DNA from 3 places in the Cellulomonas sp. PSBB021 genome. Region 1 is predicted to be linked to each of the others. Evidence: predicted binding sites of a transcription regulator. Region 1 holds the regulator's gene; each other region holds the start of a gene.
The links. The regulator HrcA, encoded in region 1, represses chaperone genes, less so after heat shock. The targets are predictions, from matches to a motif close to TTNGCACTCGNNNNNNNCGAGTGCNAA.

Region 1 (7,431 bases):
CCACGTGGGGCTTCTCGCGTGACGACGTCGAGGGCGCGTTCTTCCCGCAGTACAACGCGAACGGCGTGCTCGCGGTCTCCCCGTTCGAGACGGTCGACACCCGCGGCGTCGGGCGCCTCGTGCAGATCGCGGTCGAGGAGGGCCGCGCCGTGCGGCCCGACCTGCACCTCGGCGTATGCGGCGAGCACGGCGGCGACCCGGAGAGCATCCGGTTCTTCCACGCGGTCGGTCTGGACTACGTGTCCTGCAGCCCGTTCCGGGTGCCGGTCGCGCGGCTCGAGGCCGGTCGCTCCGCGGTCGCGGCGGCGAGCGACACGCGCTGACGGACCCCTTCCCGGCGGGGTGACGCCGGGCACGAGCACGGCGCCGGTCCGCGCGGAGATACGCGGGCCGGCGCCGTCGTGCTCAGCCCCAGCGGCCCAGGCGGGTCGCGAGCAGCGCCAGCGCGACCGGGCCCGCGGTGGACGTGCGCAGCACGTGCGGTCCGAGGCGCACGGGCCGCGCGCCCGCGTCGACGAGCCGCGCGAGCTCGTCGTCGCCGATGCCGCCCTCCGGACCCACGACGACGAGCACGTCGCCGTCCTGCGGGAGCTCGGCGCCCGCCAGGGGGTCGGTCGCGCTCTCGTGCAGCACCAGCACGGCTCCCCCGGCCGCGACCACCTCACGCGCGCGGACCGCGAGCGCCCGGGAGTCGAGCGCGACGTCCACGTCCGGCACCCACGCGCGGCGTGACTGCTTCGCGGCCGTGCGCACCGTGCCGAGCCAGCGCGCGCGGGACTTGGCGGCGCGCTCGCCGCGCCACACGACGATCGAGCGGTCCGCCTGCCACGGCACGACCGCGTCCGCGCCGACCTCGGTCGCCGCCTCGATCGCGAGCTCGTCGCGGTCGCCCTTCGCGAGCGCCTGCACGAGCACGAGCCGCACGCGGGGCGTGGGCTCCCGCACGAGCTCGAGCACCTCGACGTCGACGCCCTCGTGGCCGGCGTGCGCGACCACGCCGACGAGCCGGACGCCGCGCGTGTCGACCACGTCGACCCGCTCACCGCGCGCCCGGCGCTGCACGACGCCGGCGTGGCGGCCCTCGGTGCCGTCGAGCCGGAACGTGTCGCCCACCGCGAGGGCGTCGAGACGGCCGGGGTCGACGACGAAGACGGGTGCGGTCATCGGCTACGGGTCCAGTCCCGCACGCTCAGCGGCCGGCGAGCTTGTCGCGCAGCTTGCCGAAGACGCCCTGGTGCGCGGCGGCGAGCCGGCCCTCGGGGCGCTCCTCGCCGCGCAGCGCCGCGAGGCGGCGCAGGAGCTCGGCCTGCTCGTCGTCGAGGCCGGTCGGGACGGTCACCTCGACGTGCACGTGCAGGTCGCCGCGTCCGCCGACGTGCAGGTGCCCCACGCCGAGCCCCTTGAGCGTCACGACCTGCTCGGGCTGCGTGCCGGGGCGCAGGTCGACCTCCTGCTCGCCGTCGAGCGTCTCGAACGTGAGCACGGTGCCCAGCGCGGCGGCGGTCATCGGCACGGACAGCGTCGCGTGCAGGTCGTCGCCGTCGCGCGTGAACACCTCGTGCCGGCGCTCGCGCACCTCGAGGTACACGTCACCGGGCGGGCCACCCGCCGGGCCGACCTCGCCCTGGCTCGTGAGCTTGATGCGCGTGCCGGTGTCGACGCCCGCGGGGACGTCCACCGCGATCGTGCGGCGCGCCCGCACGCGCCCCTCGCCCGCGCACTCGGTGCACGGCTCCGGGATCGTCGTGCCGAACCCGCGGCACGCCGCGCACGGCTGGTTCGTCATGACCTGGCCGAGGAACGAGCGCGCCACGCGCTGCACCGTGCCCCGGCCGTGGCACGCCTCGCACGTCCGCGGCGAGGTGCCGGGCCGGCAGCAGGACCCCTGGCACGTGGGGCACACCACCGCGGTGTCGACCGGGACCTCGCGGTGCGTGCCGAACGTGACCTCCGCGAGGTCGAGGTCGAGGCGCAGCAGCGCGTCCTGGCCGCGCCGCGCGCGCGGGATCGGGCCGCGCTGCGCGCCCGCACCCGTCGCGGCGCCGAAGAACGTCTCGAAGATGTCCTGGAACCCGAAGCCGCCGCCCATGCCGCCGCCGGGCGACGACGGGTCGCCCCCCAGGTCGTACGCGCGGCGCTTCTCCGGGTTGCCGAGCACCTCGTAGGCGCGCGAGACGTCCTTGAACCGCTCCTCCGCGGCCGGGTCGTCGCCCGCCACGTCCGGGTGGTGCTCCCGGGCGAGCTTGCGGTACGCCTTCTTGATCTGCTCGGGCGTCGCGTCGCGCGGGACGCCGAGGATCGCGTAGTAGTCGGTGCTCACGTGGTGGTCTGCTCGCTTCCTGGCGGGCTCGTCGGATGGTCGGGACGCCGGGCGTCCGCGGTGCGTGGCCGGGGGCTACCCGGCGAGGATGCGCGTGAGGTAGCGCGCCACGGCGCGCACGGACGCCATGGTCGCGGGGTAGTCCATGCGGGTCGGACCGATCGCGCCGACCCGGGCGACCGAACCGCCCTCGTCGCCGTACCCGCTCGTGACGAAGCTCGTCTCGACCAGACCGTCGTGCTGCGTCTCGTGCCCGATCCGCACCGAGACCGCGGCCGTGTCCTCGGCCATCTCGGACAGCAGGCGCAGGAGCACGACCTGCTCCTCGAGCGCCTCGAGCACCGGACCGAGGCTGCGCGCGAAGTCCGTGCCCCCGCGGGCGAGGTTCGCCGTGCCCGCGAGCACGACGCGCTCCTCGCTCTCCTGCGCGAGCGTCTCCTCGACCACGCCCACGACCTGGCGCAGCAGCGCGAGGTCGTCGTCGGTGTACCGCTCCGCGAGCTCGTCGACCACGCCGCGCAGCTCCGCGAGCCGGCGGCCGGCGACGCGCGCGTTGAGCGTCGCGCGCAACTGCGCGACGCCGAGCTCGTCGAGCTCGGCCGACGCCTCGAGGGTGCGCTGCTCGACGCGGCCGGTGTCGGTGATGAGCACGACGAGCAGGTGTCGCTGGCCCACGGGCACGAGCTCGATGTGGCGCAGCGCGGAGCGCCGCAGCGAGGGGTACTGCACGACGGCGACCTGGTGCGTGAGCTGCGCGAGCAGCCGCACCGAGCGGTCGACGACGTCGTCCAGGTCGACCGCGTCCTCGAGGAACGCGCCGATCGCGCGCTTCTCGGGCCCGGACAACGGCTTGACGGTCGTCAGGCGGTCGACGAAGACGCGGTACCCCTTGTCGGTCGGGATGCGACCGGCGGACGTGTGCGGCTGAGCGATGAAGCCGCTCTCCTCGAGAGCGGCCATGTCGTTGCGGATCGTCGCCGACGACACCCCGAGCGCGTGCCGCTCGACCAGCGCCTTCGAGCCCACGGGCTCGCTCGTCGAGACGTAGTCCTCGACGATCGCGCGCAGCACGTCCATCCGCCGCTCGTCGCTCATCTCGCCTCCGTCCGTCGCGCCGCCCGCTGCCCGTCACTGGTAGCACTCGCCTCGTCCGAGTGCCAATCCTACGCCGCGCGCGGGCGCTGCCGCCCGAGCGGTCCGTGGGCACCCTAGGGTGACGGACCGACGGACCGCGACGAGGGAGAGCCAGGCTGATGGATCGCTACGGGTCGGACGTGCTGGGCGGCGGACGTGCCGAGCACCACCGAGGACCGCGGACGTCGCGTCCGCAGGCCGCCGAGCGCGGGCTCGTCGTGGAGGAGGTCACCACCGGGTGGGTGGGTGCCGTGGTGCGCGTCGAGAAGTCGGGCGGGCAGCACGTCGTCGTGCTCGAGGACCGCAAGGGCCGCACGCGCACGTTCCCGCTCGGGCCGGGGTTCTGGGTCGACGGCGAGCCGGTGGTCCTCACGGCGCCCGTGACGTCGACGGCGCCGCGTCCGCCCGAGCGAACCGCGTCCGGCTCGCGCGCCGTCCAGGGCGCCCGGGCGCGGGTGGCGCGGGGCAGCCGCATCTGGGTCGAGGGCCGGCACGACGCCGAGCTGGTCGAGAAGGTGTGGGGCGACGACCTGCGCGTCGAGGGGGTCGTGGTCGAGCTGCTCGAGGGCGTGGATCACCTGGTCGAGGCGCTGCGGGAGTTCTCCCCCACCCCCGAGCGGCGCGTCGGCGTCCTCGTCGACCACCTGGTCGCGGGGTCGAAGGAGGCGCGGATCGCCGCCGAAGCCGTGCGCGTCGCGCCCGCGGGCACGGTCCTGGTGCTCGGGCACCCCTACGTCGACGTGTGGCAGGCCGTGCGTCCCGCGCGGCTGGGCCTGACCGCCTGGCCGACGATCGAGCGCGGCACCGAGTGGAAGCTCGGGATCCTGCGCGAGCTCGGCTGGCCGGCGGCCGACCAGGCCGACGTCGCGCAGGCCTGGAAGCGGATCCTCGGCACGGTGCGCACCTTCGCCGACCTGGAGCCCGCGCTGCTCGGCCGCGTCGAGGAGCTCATCGACTTCGTCACGGCCTGACGACGGACGGGCCCCCGCGCTGCGGCGCGGGAGCCCGTCCTCGGTTCCGGACCGGTCAGGGGACGACCGGCTCGCGGTTCAGCCGGCGGTACACGTAGGTCTGCGCGAGCAGCGCGACGGGCAGCGTGACGAGCGTGCCGACACCGCACACGAGGCCACCGACGGCGCTCGCGAGCGCGACGCCGAGGAAGATCAGCAGCGCGGGCACGATGTTGTCCCTGACGAGCTGGAAGCTGGCCTTGAGCGCGTCCACCGCGCCCGAGCCGCGGTCCACGACGTAGTACAGCGTGAACTGCGCGAAGAACGCGACCACGATGCCCGGCAGGTAGCACAGCGCGTAGCCGACGGCCGTCAGCACGGCGACCAGCAGCGACGCCAGGATCACCGCGGGCAGGTTCTTGAACTTGAAGAACGTGTCGACGGTCAGCGCCTCGCCACGGCTGATCCGCAGCGCGCCCTGCACGAAGCCGGCCTGCACGATCGACAGCACGAGCACCGCGACGACCGAGATCAGCGCCGTCGAGAGCAGCACGGCCGCGAAGCCCGGGCCCGACCCGAAGGTGATGTTGCCGTCGTCGTCGATCGTGGTCTCCGACGTGCGCAGGAACAGGCCCGCGATCACGAAGTACCAGATGCCGATGACGACGATCGAGCCGACGACGTACGCGACGATCGCGATGAGGATCGGCGAGAGGTTCTCGGTGAACTTCTTCCAGCCCCACTTGAAGCCCTCGACGACGTCGACGCTCTGGTCGCCGCCGTAGCCGCCCGGGGCGGGCGGCGGCGGGTAGCCGCCGGGGGGCGGCGGGGTGGCGCCCGCGGGGGGCGGCGGGTAGGCACCGGCGGGAGGCGGCGGGTAGGCACCCTCGGGCGCCGGCGGCGTGGGCTCCTGCGGTCCGGGCGGGACCGGGTTGCTCCCGTCGTCCGGCCGCGGCGTGGTGTCGCTCATGCGTCTCCTTCGTCAGTGGGCCGGGGGTGGCCCCACGAAAGCGAACCGAAGTGCACCAGTCGTGTCAAGGAACCGTGCAGACCCTGTGGACGACCCCGAACGACTACCCTGCGACCAGCACAGTCGCCGCCTCACCGATCCGGGTGACGTCCGACACGCGCCCACCGACACGACGGAGGTACCTCGTGAGCACGACCCCCCGAACGGCCAGGGCTGGGACTCGGCCCCGCCGCCGCCCGCGTACGGCGCGGGCCCGCAGCCGCTGCGGCCCGACGAGGAGAAGATGTGGGCGATCCTCGCGCACGTCCTGCCCCTGATCGGTCTCGGCTTCATCGCGCCGCTCGTGATCTGGCTGGTGTTCCGCGGCCGCGGCCCGTACCTGGAGAACCAGGCGAAGGAGTCGCTGAACTTCCAGATCACCGTGCTCATCGCGGTCGTCGTGGGCTCGATCCTCACGATCGTGCTGGTCGGCTTTGTCATCCTCGCCGTCGTCGGCATCGGTGCGCTCGTGCTCGAGATCATGGCCGCCGTCGCTGCGAGCCGCTTCGAGTGGTACCGCTACCCGCTGACCCTCCGCCTGGTCAAGTGACGCGGCGCTCGCGGGCGGTGCTCAGGCGCCGAAGCCCGCGAGCGTCCGCACGACGAGGTCCGCGAGCAGCCGCCCGCGGCGCGTGAGCACCAGACGCCGCGCGGTCAGCAGCGTCCGACCGTCGACGAGCCCGTCGGCGACGAGCCCGGCCACCCGGCTCCGCTCGTCGTCGGCGAGCTCGTCGAGCGGCATCCCCTCGGCGAGCCGCACGTGCAGCATGAGCCGCTCGAGCGCGGCCCCCTCCTCGTCGACGACCTCCCGCCCGGCCGCGGGGCTCAGGCCCGCGTCGAGGCGCGCCGCGTACGCGCGCGGGTGCTTGACGTTCCACCAGCGCACGCCACCGACGTGCGAGTGCGCGCCCGGCCCGACGCCCCACCAGTCGTCGTCGCGCCAGTAGGCGAGGTTGTGCCGGCACGCGTGCTCCGCGCCGCGCGCCCAGTTCGAGACCTCGTACCAGCCGAGCCCCGCCGCGGTCAGCAGGTCGTCCGCGAGCTCGTACTTGGCGGCCTGGTCGTCGGAGTCCGGCAGCGTGAGCTCACCGCGACGGACCTGCACCGCCATGCGCGTGCCCTGCTCGACGACGAGCGCGTACGCCGAGACGTGGTCGACGCCGGTCGCGAGCGCCGACTCGAGCGAGACCCGCCAGTCGTCGAGCGACTCCCCCGGCGTCCCGTAGATCAGGTCGAGCGACACGTCGAGCCCGGCGTCCCGCGCCCACCGCACGACGTCGGGGATGCGTGCCGGGTCGTGCGTGCGCTCGAGCGTGCGCAGCACGTGCGGCACGGCCGACTGCATGCCGAACGACACGCGCGTGAAGCCACCGGCCGCGAGCGCCGCGAGCGACCGCGGGGTCACCGAGTCGGGGTTCGCCTCGGTCGTGACCTCGGCGTCGTCGGCCAGGCCCCAGGCGTCGTCGACCGCACGGAGCATCCCGACGAGGTCGTCGGCCGGCAGGACGGTGGGCGTGCCGCCGCCGACGAACACCGTCGACACCCGCCGCTCCGGCAGCCCGGCGTCGCGCAGCACCCGCGCGCCCAGCGCGACCTCGCGCATCGCGGTCGCGGCGTACGAGACCTGGCTCGCCCCGCCGCCCAGCTCGGTCGCGGTGTAGGTGTTGAAGTCGCAGTACCCGCAGCGCACCGTGCAGAACGGCACGTGCAGGTACACCCCGAACGCGCGCGCGTCGGCGCCCTCGACCACCGACGAGGGCAGGGCGCCGTCGTCGGGAGCGGCGTCGCCGTCGGGCAGGGCGGGACTCACGGGCGGCTCACAGCGGGAGGTGCGTCACTTCTTCTTGGCGTCCTTGGGCGCCGCGGAGTCCGACGACAGCGCGGCGATGAAGGCCTCCTGCGGCACGTCGACCCGACCGATCGTCTTCATCCGCTTCTTGCCCTCCTTCTGCTTCTCGAGCAGCTTGCGCTTGCGCGTGATGTCGCCGCCGTAGCACTTGGCCAGGACGTCCTTGCGG
Region 2 (7,431 bases), 480 kb from region 1:
ATGATGCCGAGCAGGCGGCGCTCGTCGTCGACGACCGGCAGGCCGGAGACGCGGTACTGGCCGCACAGCTCGTCGAGCTCGGCGAGCGTCGCGTCCGGGGACACGGTCACGGGGTCGGAGACCATGCCGGACTCCGAGCGCTTGACCCGGTCGACCTGGTGCGCCTGGTCGGCGATCGACAGGTTGCGGTGCAGGATGCCGATGCCGCCCTGGCGCGCCATGGCGACGGCCATGCGCGACTCGGTCACGGTGTCCATCGCGGCCGAGAGCAGCGGGACGCGGACGTGGATCTCACGCGTGAGCCGCGAGGTCGTGTCGACCTCGCTGGGGATCACGTCGGTCTCTCCCGGGAGCAGGAGGACGTCGTCGTAGGTCAGGCCGATGCGAGCGAAGGGGTCGGCCGGCGAGTCGGGTCCCGTCATCCGCTCAGGATACGTCGCCCGCCGCCCCTACGGCCGCCCGTCCACGACTGCGGCTCAGCGGATCAGACCACCGCGCAGGCCGATCGCCACGGCCTGGGCCCGGTCGTTGGCGCCGAGCTTGCGGAACAGCCGCCGCGCGTGCGTCTTGACCGTGTCCTCCGAGAGGAACAGCTCGGCCCCGATCTGCGCGTTCGACCGCCCGTTGCTCATGCCGACGAGGACCTCGATCTCCCGCTTCGTGAGCGTCACGGCCGGCTTGGCCGGCTCCTGCGCGACACCCGCGCCGCCCTCGGCCTCCGCCGCGGGCACCGCCGGACGCGGCACGTCCACGACGGGCCGCTGCCCGCCGGGCAGCACCGGGCTCGCGAGCACGTGCGCCGCGACCGCCGAGAGCTCCGCACGGCCGACGTCCGGCGCGAGGAACCCCCGCGCACCGAGCGCGAGCGCCCGGTCGAGGGCCGCCGAGTCGTCGGGCTGCGCGAGCAGCACCACGGCGACGCCGGGCGCGACGGCGCGCAACCGACGGATCGCCTCACCGGCGCCGGGCGCCGGGATGTGCGCATCGAGCAGCACGACCGTCGGCGGGACGCGACGTGCGTGCGCGAGCAGCTCGTCGACGGTGGCGGCGGCTCGCACCGGGCTCAGCGTCGGCACGCCGATCGACGTCACGACCAGTCGTTCACGAACGGCGGTCGAGGCATGGCAGACGACCACACCCGCCATCGCGTCCTCCTTCTTCCAGGTGTTCCCCATCGGGACCTGCGTGTGCTATCGGCCCTTCGGGTACGTGACGTTAGCGAGCCCGTCCAGCGCGGCGGGTGGGGGTCCCGCGTACCGGATGGGTGCTTGATGGCCGCATGTGCTGCTATCGGACGGTATGGCTACGTCCGACACCGGCACATTCCCCCCGCAGCCCGCGGCGCGGCCCACCGTGGACTTCACCCGTTCGGAGTACGACCCGCGACTGCGAGCACCTCGTGCAGCAGTCCGCGGAACGTGCGGGATCGGGTCACCGACGCACCCGAGGGCACGTCGGACGTCGTGTCGGGAATCATGACGAACTGGGCGAGCCCGGGATGAGCATGCGCGAGCTGGGCGACATGCGCCAGGTCCACGTCGGCGCGTCGCGAGACCGTGACGACCGCGCCGGGCCGGGTCATGACCACGAGCTCGAGCACGTGGTGCACGCTCGTCGGCCCGCCCACGGCCCGCGCGTCGACGTCGGCGGCGACGAGCGCGGCGGTCAGCGCGTGCACGAGCAGCGGGCGCTCCTGGCCCTCCGGGACGAGCACGAGGACGACTCCCCCGCCGCGCGGCGCGGCCGGCAGCCACGCGCGCAGGGCCTCGACCGCCGCGGCCCGCACGGTGAGCGGCGCGTCCTGCCCGGGCCGGTCGACCACGGTGCGACGCGCGAGCTCGGTGAGCGCCGGCTCGAGCAGCCCGGTCCACCAGTGCTCGAGCTCGGCGACGCCTGCCGTGCGCGGCAGCGCGACGAGCGCGCGGCACGTGGCGGCGTCGCCCGTGAGGGCGGCGTCGACGAGCGCGGTGGGGGTGCCCGCACCGAACGGCACGCCCGGGCGCGCGCCGACGCCGCCCTGCAGGGCGGTCTCGACGTTCGTCGGGCCGGGCTGCGCGTGCCCTTCGACCTCGGTCACGCTCGCGATGCGCGCGGCGTCACCGGGTGCGACGCCGTCGAGCGTGAGGCGCCGCATGACGAGGAGCCGCTCGACGTCGCTCGCGGAGTAGCGCCGGTGCGACCCGGCGGAGCGCTCGGACGGACCGAGCCCGTACCGGCGGTCCCACGTGCGCAGCGTCGCGGGCGCGACGCCCAGGCGCGCGGCGACGGCCGCGACCGTCAGCGGCGCGGCGTGGCGTCGGGGGGTGCGGTCGCCACGGTGTCGTCCGACGGGTCGCGCTCGGGCGCGGCAGAGCCGTCGTCGGGCGACAAGGTCATGGCGCGATTCTGCCAGTCGCCTCGCGGGCTGCGCGCACCGGCGCGGTCCCGAGCCGTCCCCCGTTCGGGGAAAACCGGGACACACGCGACTCGAACCGCGTCACGACTGCCTCGCGAACGGGTCTTGACCGGATTCTGACTCGGTTGTAGCGTTCCGGTCACGACAGCGGCTCGGCCTGGGACTTCGGACCCTGGTCACCGCCCACCAGCACCGCACCACCGCCAGACACCAGATCGCCCGGATCCGCAGCCGGACGATTGCACGAGGAGGACGCATGGCCGAGATCTCGAGGTTGCCCGGACCGGTGATGGACCTGTGGGAGTGGCAGTTCGAAGGCGCCTGCCGCCAGGCCGACCCCGACCTGTTCTTCCACCCCGAGGGCGAGCGTGGTTCAGCCCGCCGTCGCCGCGCCGAGGCCGCCAAGGCCGTGTGCGCCACGTGCCCCGTGCTCGAGCAGTGCCGTGAGCAGTCGCTCGCGGTCCGTGAGCCGTACGGCGTCTGGGGCGGGCTCTCCGAGGACGAGCGCGCAGCGCTGCTCGCCCAGCGTGCCCGCACGGTCGTCGCCCGCACCAGCGCCTGACTCCCGCTGCTGCCACCGCCCGGACCGCCGCGAGGCACCTCGGGCACCGAGAGACCACCGGGACCCACCGGGGAACGACGAGGGCCCCCGTCCACCAGGACGGGGGCCCTCGTCGTCGCCGACCGCGGTCACCGTCACACGGACGGCGGCGCGAGCCGGCGGGCGATCACTTGGCGACGACCGCCAGCACGTCGCGCGCCGAGAGGATCAGGAACTCCTCGCCGGCGTACTTGACCTCGGTGCCGCCGTACTTCGAGTAGATGACCTTGTCACCCACGGCGACGTCGAGCGGGACACGGTTGCCCTTGTCGTCGATCCGGCCCGGACCGATCGCGAGGACCTCGCCCTCCTGGGGCTTCTCCTTGGCGGAGTCCGGGATGACCAGGCCCGAGGCCGTCGTCGTCTCCGCCTCCAGCGGCTTCACGACGATCCGGTCCTCGAGCGGCTTGATGGAGACCGACACAGCGGACCTCCCCTTCGCGTGTTGAGTGGTTCAGCGGGTCGCGCCCAGCCACCGTCGTCGCGGGTGCCGGAAGGCCTGGCGCATTGGCACACTCACACCGAGAGTGCCAGTTCCCTCACTCTAGGAACGCCTTGGCACTCGGTCAAGGCGAGTGCTAACCGTGTCCACCCGCCGCCCGGTGCGGTGCACCGCGGCGCGCGACAGGTGGAAGGATCGCCGCCATGGATGCCGACGGGCTCAGCCGGCTGCTCGCCCCCGAGGGGTGGGCGCTGCTGTCCGCCCTGCCGCCGTACGACGAGCGGCTGGCGATGCCGCTGGGCGAGCGGCTGCGCGCCGAGGGGCTGCACCCCTCACTCGTCGCGGCCGCGCTCACGCAGTCCCGGCTGCGCGCCAAGGCCCACGCCAAGCTCGGCGACTTCGCCGACGGCATGCTGTTCACGTCCGCCGGGCTCGAGCAGGCGACCCGGCTCGAGGTCGCCGCGCACCACGCGCGCCGGTACCGCGACGCGGGCCTGACGCACGTCGCGGACCTCACGTGCGGGATCGGGGCCGACGCGCTCGCGTTCGCGGGCGTGGGGCTGCGCGTCACCGCGGCCGAGCTCGACGAGATGACCGCCGCGATCGCCACGGTCAACCTGCGCCACTTCCCCGAGGTCGAGGTCCGGCACACCGACGGCCTCACGCTCGACCTCGCGGACGTCGACGGCGTCTACGCCGACCCCGCCCGGCGCACGGGCGGCGGCTCGCGCGTCCACGACCCGGCCGCGTACGCACCGCCGCTCGACGCGGTGCTCGCCGTACGCGAGCGCGTCCCCGCCCTCGGCCTCAAGCTCGGCCCGGGCGTCGCGCACCGCGACCTGCCCGCGGACGCGCGCGCGCAGTGGGTCTCGGTCGACGGTGACGTCGTCGAGCTGGGTCTGTGGTTCGGGCCCCTCGCACCCGAGGGCCCCGGGCGGTCCGCGCTCGTCCTCGCGGGCGGCACCGCGCACGTCCTCGCACCCGACGAGCCCGCGGCCGCGCACGTCGGCGAGCTCGGGGGCTACCTGTACGAGCCCGACGGGGCGGTGATCCGCGCCGGGCTCGTCGGGGACGTCGCGCTCGACGTGCGCGGACGCCTCGTCGACCCGACGATCGCGTACGTGACGTCCGACGAGCGCAGCGCGACCCCGTTCGCGACGGGCTACCGCGTCCTCGACCGCATGCCGTTCGGTCTCAAGCGCCTGCGCACGTACCTGCGCGAGCGCGGCGTCGGGCGGCTCACGATCAAGAAGCGCGGCACCGCCGTCGTGCCCGAGCAGCTGCGCCGCCAGCTCGACCTGCGGGGCGAGGCGACGGGCACGATCGTCCTGACGCGCATCGCCGGGCAGCAGAGCGTGCTCGTCGTCGAGCCGCTCGAGACCCGCACCAGCACCCCGGGGGACGCGTGATGGCCGCACCCGTGCACCTGCCGTTCGCCCGCAGCGAGCGTTCGACGGTCGGCCTCGAGTGGGAGGTCGCCCTCGTCGACGCCGACTCGGGCGACCTGCGCCAGGCGGCCGACGCGATCTTCGACACCGTCGGACACGACCACCCCAACATCACGCAGGAGCTCCTGCGGAACACGGTCGAGATCTCCTCGGGCAAGTGCCGCACGGTCGCCGAGGCGGGCCGGGACCTGCAGCGCGCGCTCGACGAGGTCGCCGCGGCCGCCGCTCCCCTGCGCATCGACCTGATGGGCGGCGGCACGCACCCGTTCGCGAACTGGGCGACGCAGAAGGTCAGCGACAAGCAGCGCTACGCGACGCTGATCGACCGCACGCAGTGGTGGGGCCGGCAGATGCTGATCTACGGCGTGCACGTGCACGTCGGCGTCGAGGACCGGGCCAAGGTGCTGCCGATCTCGCGCGCGATGCTGACGGTGTTCGCGCAGCTCCAGTCGCTGTCGGCGTCGTCGCCGTTCTGGAACGGCAAGGACACCGGCTACGCGTCGAACCGCGCGCTGCTGTTCCAGCAGCTGCCCACGGCGGGCCTGCCGTACCAGTTCGAGGAGTGGTCGCAGCTCGAGCAGTACGTGGGCGACATGATGCACACGGGCGTGATCGACCAGTTCGACGAGGTGCGCTGGGACATCCGCCCGTCGCCCCGGTTCGGGACGCTCGAGATGCGCATCGCCGACGGCGCGACGAACCTGCTCGAGGTCACCGCGATCTCGGCGCTGACGCACTGCCTCGTCGAGCACTTCTCGACGCTCCTCGACGCGGGCGAGCCGCTGCCGAGCATGCCGACCTGGTTCGTCCAGGAGAACAAGTGGCGCTCGGCGCGCTACGGGATGGACGCGATCGTCATCACCGACGCGGCCGGCGACGAGGAGCTGGTCACCGACTCGGTGTCCCGCTGGCTCGAGGTGCTCGCGCCCGTGGCCGAGCGGCTCGGCTGCGCCGACGAGCTCGACCAGGTGCGCGTGGTGCTGCGCCGGGGCGCGTCCTACCAGCGCCAGCGCGCGGTCGCGCGGCGCAACGCGGGCGAGCTCGACGCGGTGGTCGCGTCCCTCGTCGCCGAGCTCCGGGCGGGCAAGCCGCTCTGAGCCGGCCGGGACTCGCGCCTCGAGCCCGCCCGCGTGGTCAGCGCTGCGCGTACGTCCGCTCGATCGACGGGAAGTACGAGGCGGGGCCGCTCACCGTCCCCTCAGGCATCGGCCAGCACCGCGTCGATCTGGCCCATGGCGGCCGTCATGCCGTCGGCCATCCCCATCGCGACGAGCTTCTCGAGGTCCTCGAGGGTGTCGAACCGCGACGTCACGGTCATCCGGGTGCCGCCCTCGAGCGGCTCGAACGTCACGCGCCCGTGGATGGTCGGCATCTCGTCGGACGGCTGTCCTGCGTCGTCGGCGAACCCGTCCTCGAACTCGATGGACCTGTGCTCGTCGATCGCCAGGAACGTCCACCAGCCGTGCGCCTTCTCGCCGTCCGGGCCCGTCATGAAGTACGAGACGTGGCCGCCGACGCGCAAGTCGTGGTCCGGGAACGTCGCGGGCCACTCGGGCGGGCCCCACCAGCGCTCGAGCTTGCGCGGGTCGGCCCAGATCTGCCACACCTTCTCGGGCGGTGCGGCGAGCTCCGCGACGATCACGAGGCTGAGCGCCTGCGTGTCCTTGGTCGTGCTGACGACTGTCATGACGGGTCCCTCTCGTCCTGGGTGGGCGGGTGCTGCTGGTGGTCGTCGTCCTGGGCGAGGAGGTCCGCGATCCGGTCCACCCGGCCGCGCCAGACCGCCTCGTACGCGTCGAGCAGCCGGGCTGCCGCCCGGACCGTCTCGACGTCGCCGCTCACGATCTGCTCACGTCCCTGCCGACGCTTGTGCACGAGCGCCGCCCGTTCGAGCACCGCGACGTGCTTCTGGACCGCCGCGAAGCTCATCGAGTACCGCCGGGCGAGCGTCGAGACCGACTGCTCGTCCCGCAGCACGCGCACGACGATGTCGCGCCGGGTCGCGTCGGCGAGCGCGCCGAAGATCCGGTCGACCTCGTCCTGGTCGAGCTGGGCGACGCCTGTTCCTACAACCATGTGGTTGTACGTTACGCGCGGACCGGCTCAGCCACAACCCCCGGGGACCTCAGTCCGTGCGCATCGCCTCGGCGACGGCCCGCGCACCCGCCGCCGCCTCGCCGCGCAGCCCGGCGACGACGCCCGCACGGTCGGCCGCGGACCGGTTCTGGCTCAGCTTCGCCTTGCCCTCCACGCGCTCCACCACGAGCTCGACCCCGACGACCGCGCGCAGCTGCTTGGTCACGAACACCTCGGGCGCGTCGGTCACGCGCCACGGCCGTGACCGCTGCGCCTCGTGCGCATCCGTGAGCCGCGTGACCGCGTCCCGCACCCACCGCGGGTCGTCGTGCACCGTGACGCGGCCCGTGAGGTGCACCGCGGAGTAGTTCCACGTCGGCACCACGCGCCCGTGCTCGGCCTTCGACGCGTACCAGGACGGCGACACGTACGCCTGGTCTCCCGCCACGATGGCGAGCGCCGGCGAGCC
Region 3 (7,431 bases), 1.7 Mb from region 1:
TCCCCTGCGCCCACGCGCCCAGCTGGTCGGCGTAGTGCGGGCTCGCCGGGTGCCCCGACGTCCCGGTCAGGGTCACCCAGGTCGAGGAGTCCAGGTCGCCCAGGTCGACGACCATCCGCATCGAGGGCGCCGCGGTCACCCCGTACCCCTGCGACGCGTCCCACGCGGTCGCGTCGACGATCGACGAGCCGCCGCCCACCTCGACCGGGTCGGGGTTCACGAACGAGCGCACCAGGCCCGGGACCGACGAGCCGCCCAGGACCGGGTGCTCGGGTGCGGCCGTGTGCAGCCGGCCCCAGCGCCACTCGTCGGCGTCCCGCCCGAGCTGCTGCGTGAGCGTCAGGCGGGCCGTGACCATCGCCTGGTAGAGCACCTCGTCGCGGCCCTCGAGCAGGCCCGGGGTCGTGCGGTCGTCCCACCAGGGCGAGTCGGGCTCGTCGAGCAGCCCGCGGACCACCTCGAGCCAGCGCGAGCCGCCGTTCGGCAGCTCGCCGTCGGGCAGGTCGTCGGCGAACGTGAGCTCGAGCAGCGTCTTCCAGACCGCCGCGAAGTACGCCGCGGCCGCGGAGTCGGCGCTCGCCACGTGGTCCCACGTGCGCAGCAGCTGCTGACCGTCGTCCGCGAACGCGTCGTCGATGTCGATGCGCAGCAGCCACGGCACGAGCACGTCCGCGTACGGGCTGCGCTGGTCGTTCTGGAGCGTGTTCACGTCGGCGACGTCGATCCTGTCGCCGCGCGCGATCGCGGTCGACAGCACCGTGCGGATGCGCTGGGCCCGGTAGCCGTAGTCCCAGTCGTCGGTGAGGAACGGCCCGACGCCCTGGGGCGTGACCGCCTGGTTCGCCGCGACGACGAAGCCCTCGGCCGGGTCGAGCGCGCGCGGCATCTCCTCCGGGTCGACGTAGCCCTGCCAGTCGTAGGCGGGGTCCCAGCCGGGGCGCGGCCACGTGCCGTCGGACGGCACCGCTCCCCTGACCGTCTGCCGCACCGGGATCCGACCCGGCGCCTGGTACCCGATGTGCCCGTCGGTCGTCGCGAACACGATGTTCTGCGACGGCACGTCGAGCAGCCGGCCCACGCGCGCGATGTCGCTCGCATCCTTCGCGGTCGCCGTCGCGAGCACCGCGTCGGCCGTGTGCCCCGGCGCGAGCGCCGTCCACGCGAGCGCCACCTCGTACCCGCGGTCCGACGTGCCGTCCGGCATGGGCGCGTCACCGACCTGGTCGACGTCCAGCACGTCCGAGACGATCGGCCCGTGCACCGACTGGCGCACGACGATGGTCACGTCGTCACCGCCGTTGACCTTGATGACCTCCGTACGGGCTCGGATCCGCGCCGTGCCGTCGCCGCGCACGGTCGCGTTCCCCTCGACCCGCTCGACGAAGAAGTCCGTCACGTCCGCGCCCAGGTTCGTCAGACCCCACGCGAGGTCCGCGTTGTGGCCGATCACCACGCCCGGGAAGCCCGCGAAGCCGAAGCCCGACACGTCGTACGGGCACGCCTCGTCGACCTGCGCGCAGCGCAGACCCACCTGCATCCAGATCCCCGGCGCGGAGATGCCCAGGTGCGGGTCGTTCGCGAGGATCGGCGCGCCGCTCGCGGTGTGCTCGCCCGAGACCACCCACGAGTTCGACCCGACACCCTCCCCCTCACCGACGAGGTGCGGGACGGCGTCGAGCGCCTTGTTCGCGCTGTCGATCGCCGCCTGCAGGCCCGAGTCGTCCAGGTCGAGCTCGCCGGCCGCGCTCGCCGGCGTCGCGCTCGTGAGGTCCTCGGCCGCGACGATCGGGGCGTTGAGGTCGTACGGGTAGGCCGGGAACAGCTCGTCGACCTTCGCGACGTCCCGCACGGACGCGTACACGCGTGCCCGCGACAGCTCGGCGTCGTAGTTGCCGCGCAGGTCCCACGCCATCGCCTTGAGCCACGCGAGCGAGTCCACGGCCTCCCACGGCTCGGGCGCCTCGACGTGGACCTGCAGCCCGAGCACGGTGTACTCGACGGCGATCTGCGAGGGCGCCTTGCCGTCCAGGTAGGCGTTGACGCCGGCGGCGTACGCCTCGAGCGCGTCGCGGGTCGACGGGTCGATGATCGCGAGCTCGGCCTCCGCGACCCGGCGCCAGCCGAACGTGCGGATCACCTTGTCCGCGTCGAGCGCGTCCTGGTTCTGCCCGACGAGCTCCGAGAGCCGCCCCGCGACGACGTGGCGGCGGTAGTCCATCTCGAAGAACCGGTCCTGCGCCGCGACGTAGCCCTGCGCGAGGAACAGGTCGTGCGGGTCCTGCGCGGTGATGGTCGGGACGCCGCGTGCGTCGCGTGTCACTGTCACCTCGTCGTGCAGGCCCGCGACCTCGAGGGTGCCGCTCACCTGGGGCAGCGGCCGGCGCACGACGACGAATGCGGCGACGACCGTCGCCACCAGCGCGACGACGAGGACGATGGCGACCGACAGGACGGTCAGACGGGCGGCACGGCTACGGAGCACGTCTGCGAGGGTAGTGCGGGCCCGGCGCGGCTGCCGTCAGGAGGCGGCCGGCGCAGCGGCCGGGGCGGCCGAGGGCGCGGGCGACGAGGCCGTGGAGGACGACGACGAGTCCGACGACGCGGGCGTCGAGGAGGCGCCGGACGTGCCCTTGTCGGACGAGACCGCGGGGACCGACGACGACTTCGTGCCCGAGCGCGCGTCGTTGCGGTAGAAGCCCGAGCCCTTGAACACGACGCCGACCGACGAGAAGACCTTGCGCAGCCTGCCCTCGCACTCCGGGCAGACAGTGAGCGAGGCGTCCGAGAACGACTGGTGGATGTCGAAGGCGTGGCCGCACGCCGTGCACGCGTACGAGTAGGTGGGCACCGGTTCTCCCTGAGGTCCGTCCTTGATGCTGCGAGCCCGGGCGCCGGGGTGGCGCGGCCTGGCACTCACACGTTCCGAGTGCCAATGGTAACGACCCGCGCAACCCGTCGATTCCCGGACCGCCGGTGGGCGCGGTGCCGGGTGCCCAGCGCGCGACGAGGGCGCCCGGCCGAGATGTCGGGCGCCCTCGTCACGCGGAGCGTCAGACGGTCGGCGCGGGCGGCGTCGGGCCGTCCTCGGGGCGGATCGTCGGCGGGGTGGTGAGGTCGGACTGCAGCGCGGGCGTGGGGCGCTGCGCGAGCAGGTCGCGGATCTCCTGCAGCAGCAGGATGTCCTCGGCCGGCGCGGCCGGCTCGGCCTCCTCACCGCGCTTGCGCCGCGCGGCGAGCTTGTTGAGGGGCAGCACGACCACGAAGTACACGGCCGCAGCCGTGATGAGGAACGTGATGGCGGCGCTGAGGATGTGGCCGAAGCTGATCGGGTCCTTGCCATCCGGGCCGAACGCCAGCACCTTGTCGAGGTTCGGCTGTCCGAAGATCCACCCGATGAGCGGGTTGATGAACCCGTCGACGATCGACTGGACGAACGCGCCGAACGCCGCACCGATGACGACGCCGACCGCGAGGTCGACGGCGTTGCCACGCGAGATGAAGTCCTTGAACCCCTCGAAGACCTTCCCCAGGCCCTTGGCGCCGGAGCCGAGGGCGTTCGCGGCGGATCCCGCCGTCGAACCGAATGTGGACTGCGACACGAGTACCTCCGATGAGCACGGGACAACCAGGCCGGACGTTCGATCATGGCACGACGACGGCGCTGAGCAAGGCCGTCACCGCGGCTCCCGCCAGCGCCGCGGCCTCCTCGGGCGTCACGGCGAGCAGCACGGGCGGCGTCTGCGCCTCGCCGCCGACCGCCCAGCCCCCCTCGTCGCCGCCCGGGGCGACCGGCAGGACGAGCGCGCGCCGCGCGACGACGACACCCTGCGTGCCGGTCTCGGCCGCCGCCGCGAGCACGTCGACCCGCGTGCCGGGTGTCAGCAGCGCCGCGACCGCGGGGTCCGCGAGCCGCACGGCCGCGACCACCGTGCCCGGCGGACCGACGAGCTCGCCCGAGGTCAGGAGGTCGGGCACCACGGGCAGGCCCGCGGGGACCGGCACGGCCGTCGCGCGGCCGAGCAGACCGGCCGGGCTCGTGCGCGTGGCGTGCAGCGCGAGGGCCGCCGGGAGCCGGGCGACACGCAGGTCGCCCGAGCCGAGCGTCGTGCCCGCGGGCAGGTCACGCGCCGCGACCACGACCGCCCGGACTTCGGGCGCGGGCGGCCTCAGCACCTGCAGCGCCGACGACGCCGCGAGGCCCACCCCGAGCGCCGCGACGACGAACCGCCACCGCCACAGCACCGCGCGCCACGCAACCCGCACGGGGCGGCGTCGCCGCTCGAGCGGCGGGACGGGGAACCTGGTCGACGGCACGCCCGCACGCTAGAGCGCAACGCGCCACGCGGGGCCCCCGGTTCGGTCACCTGTGGACGGGTGCACGTCCGCGCGGGGCTGGGGTCGGGTCGCGACGGACCGGACGCCCGCGCGCGGTCAGGTCACCAGTGCGGCGGCTTGTCGCGGCGCAGGCGCTCGTCGTTCGCGTCCGTTCCCTCGCCCCACCCGACGTCGGAGTCGTCCGCGCTGCGCAGCGCGAGCAGCGCATCGCCGGACCGGTCTCCCGCGCCGCCCGACCGCGGTCCCGCGCCGGGGGACGCCGCGGGCGACACCGCGGGTGCGGTCGTCGCCGCGGGGGCCGCGGGCAGCGTCGAGCGCAGCACCGACTCGTCCGTGCCGACCGTCCCGGGCGGGCGCACCGCGCGGCGCGGCCGTCGCGGGCGCGGGTCCTGGCTGCTCATCGCCCGATCATCGCACCGCGGCGGAACCGGTCCGAGCCGGGTGACCCGTGCGCCGACCGCACCGGGCGCTCAGGACAGCGCGCGCTCGATCGCCCCGCGCACGGCGGTGTCGATCCGGTACGACCGGCGGGTGACGCCCAGCTCGTCGCGCAGCGCCTCCGCGAGCTCGTCACGCGAGCGCTGCACGCCGTCGGACTGCAGCCAGCCGACCAGGTCGTCGAGCTGGTCGTCGCTGTAGGCGGCGATCGGCAGACCGCGGCGCACGTCGGGGCGCGGCAGCGTGCGCACCGGCAGCGCGGGCTGCTCGGGACGCACGACCGACAGCGGGCGGTGCCGCGTGTCGTCGACGACGACCCCGTCCATGGCGACCGGCGCCACGCCTGAGCGCGACGCGCCCTGCAGCACCATGCTCCCCGTCACGGTGGGCGGCTCCGTGGGCGTCGCCGCGGGCCGCGCGGGCTCCTGCATGGCCTCGCGCGGGGCGGGCACCTCGGGCGTCGGGGCCGTGCCGGTGGGTCCGGTCGGTCCCGAGGCCTCAGCGGCGGTCGGCCCGGTGCCGACGCGCTCGTCCGAGCCGCGGCCCTTGCGCTGGCGACCCTTGCGGCGCAGCGCACGTCCGCTCGCCCGGCCGTCCTGCGCGTCGTCGGCGGGGCCGGCGTCGCCCGCGCTCGGGGCGGTCGGCCGCGCGGGCGCGAACGCGCCGGCCGACGCGACCTCATGGTCGTCGGTCCCCTGCGCACGCTCCGGCGCGTCGTGGGTGCCCGCCTCGGCCACCTCGACCGCGACACCCGCCTCGGCACCCGCCCCGGCACCCGCCCCCGCAGCCTCGCCCGGTGCGCGCTCGTCGTCGGTCCAGGACTGCGGCAGGCCGATGACGGCCGTACCGGTGCGTGGCTCGACGGGTGCGGGCACGGCGCGGTGCACGTAGCGCCGGATCCGGTCGACCTCGGCCTCGGGGTCGAGGAACGCCGCGGCGGACCACACGCGCACGACCGTCCAGCCGAGGCGCTCGAGCCGGTCGGCGGTGAGGCGCTCGCGCACGCGCACGGACGGCTCGCTCACGTACGCGTCGTCGTCGGTGAGGACCGCGACGAGCATGCGCCCCGGCAACGACGGGTGCCCGACGACCATGGGGATGCGCTGCCCGCCGGGGACGCCGTAGTCGAGCTCGACGACGAGCCCGTGCCGCCACAGGCGCTCGGCGAGGTCGACGAGCAGGCGGTCGGGGTCCACGGCGTGCGACGCGGGTGCGGTCCGGCCGGCGCCGCGCTCCGCGGCAAAGGCCAGCAGGTCGCGCAGCAGGCGCGGGCCGTCGCCGCGCAGCCGCTCGGGGTCGAGGTCGTCGGCGCCGAAGCAGGACACCACCGACAGCCGGTGACGGGTCGAGCCGAGCGCGTCCAGCAGCAGGGCGTCGCCGCCCGGCCCGGACAGCACGCCGAAGGTGTGCAGCACGCGCCGGTGCGGCGTACGGCCGAGCCCGAGCGTGAGGACCACCGCGTCGCGGTGCAGCCCGGCGACGCCGGTGAGGTCGGTCACGACGAACGGCTCAGGCCGCACGGGGTCGAAGAACGCGGCGAGCGCGGGGTTGGTCCGCACCTCGTCGAGCACGGCCTCGCGCACGGCCTCGGCGTGCGCGGGCGTGACGGTGACGACCGCGAGCGACTCCTCGGGGCGGGACAGCGCGTGCTCGAGCACGAGGTCGACGGCCTGCGCGACCTCGGCCGGGGTGGTCTCGACGATGCCGCCGGGGCCGGGCATCCCCGTGCCGTCGACGACGTCGAGCCGCACGAGCGGGCGGCTCGTGGGCAGCGGGGTCGCGACCAGCGCGTCGCCGTACCCGTGCTCGGACAGGAACGTCGTGAGGTAGGGGTCGCGCGCGACCGTGTCGGCGCGCAGCGTGGCGCGCGGCAGCACCTCGGCGAGGTCACGCACCGCGCTGCCGGACGCGCACCGGGCGTCCCCGACGACGACGACCTGCCGGCCGCGGGCGACCGCGGCGAGCGCGACCTCGGTGGGCAGGTGCGCGGCGGCGCCGAGCACGACGAGGTCGACGGTGCGGGACGCGGGCAGCACCTGCGGCACGAGCATGGGGCTCGCGACGAGCACGGGGCGCAGGCGGCGCGCGACGTCGGGGTACCGCGCGAACGTGTCGCGCAGCGACGTCAGGCGCTCCTCGACGAGCTCGGCGAAGAGCTCCTCGGCCTGCTCGCGGTGACGACGCAGGACGGCCGCGACCTGCGCGGCGACGGCGGTGCGCACGGGGGGCGCGAGGCTCGCGACGTGCGCGCGGTCCAGCTCGGCGTACCGCTGCGCCATGGCGCCGAGCGCCTCGCCGTCGTACCCGGCGAGCGCCGGGTCCTCGGCGAGGATCTGCTCGATCACGGTGCTCCACCACGCGAGCTCGAGCTCGGCCGGTGCCTGGGCGGCGGCGACGCGCCGCTCGGCGAGGTCGTCGACGAGCGCGCCGAGGCCCGCCGCGCGCAGCCGGTGCAGCAGGCCGGTGCGGTCGGGCAGGGTCTCGAGCGCGTCCTGCGCCCCGCGCAGCCGCTCGAGCCGTTCGGTGAGCGCGGGCAGCGGGAGCGCGCACAGCCCGGCGCCGCCGGGGGTGGGTGCGAGCACCTCGTCGAGCGCCTCGAGGTCCTCGCGCACGGCGCGGTACTCCTCCTCGAGCGTCTCGAGGCCCTCGGGCAGACGC

Region 2: a site for HrcA is predicted at 3,552-3,578, ahead of groES (co-chaperone GroES). Genes of this name have one in related genera too.
Region 3: a site for HrcA is predicted at 2,907-2,933, ahead of CBP52_RS16895 (FmdB family zinc ribbon protein). Genes of this name have one in related genera too.

Annotation. Positions count from the first base shown of each region.
Region 1 is NZ_CP021430.1:1,535,958-1,543,388, forward strand. Features, by position in the region: gene ppdK (pyruvate, phosphate dikinase) at 1-323, shown strand, start outside; gene CBP52_RS06915 (16S rRNA (uracil(1498)-N(3))-methyltransferase) at 406-1,164, opposite strand; gene dnaJ (molecular chaperone DnaJ) at 1,190-2,320, opposite strand; gene hrcA (heat-inducible transcriptional repressor HrcA) at 2,396-3,415, opposite strand; gene CBP52_RS06930 (DUF3097 domain-containing protein) at 3,574-4,425, shown strand; gene CBP52_RS06935 (hypothetical protein) at 4,481-5,374, opposite strand; gene CBP52_RS06940 (DUF4870 domain-containing protein) at 5,658-5,963, shown strand; gene hemW (radical SAM family heme chaperone HemW) at 5,985-7,223, opposite strand; gene lepA (translation elongation factor 4) at 7,248-7,431, opposite strand, start outside.
Region 2 is NZ_CP021430.1:2,019,927-2,027,357, forward strand. Features, by position in the region: gene guaB (IMP dehydrogenase) at 1-422, opposite strand, end outside; gene CBP52_RS09100 (response regulator transcription factor) at 477-1,175, opposite strand; gene CBP52_RS09105 (MerR family transcriptional regulator) at 1,361-2,281, opposite strand; gene CBP52_RS09110 (WhiB family transcriptional regulator) at 2,652-2,957, shown strand; gene groES (co-chaperone GroES) at 3,124-3,420, opposite strand; gene CBP52_RS09120 (class I SAM-dependent methyltransferase) at 3,642-4,847, shown strand; gene CBP52_RS09125 (glutamate--cysteine ligase) at 4,847-5,983, shown strand; gene CBP52_RS09130 (SRPBCC domain-containing protein) at 6,085-6,573, opposite strand; gene CBP52_RS09135 (helix-turn-helix domain-containing protein) at 6,570-6,962, opposite strand; gene CBP52_RS09140 (FMN-binding negative transcriptional regulator) at 7,012-7,431, opposite strand, start outside.
Region 3 is NZ_CP021430.1:3,672,527-3,679,957, reverse strand. Features, by position in the region: gene CBP52_RS16900 (penicillin acylase family protein) at 1-2,482, opposite strand, end outside; gene CBP52_RS16895 (FmdB family zinc ribbon protein) at 2,519-2,848, opposite strand; gene mscL (large conductance mechanosensitive channel protein MscL) at 3,051-3,599, opposite strand; gene CBP52_RS16885 (SAF domain-containing protein) at 3,643-4,314, opposite strand; gene CBP52_RS16880 (hypothetical protein) at 4,437-4,736, opposite strand; gene CBP52_RS16875 (hypothetical protein) at 4,806-7,431, opposite strand, start outside.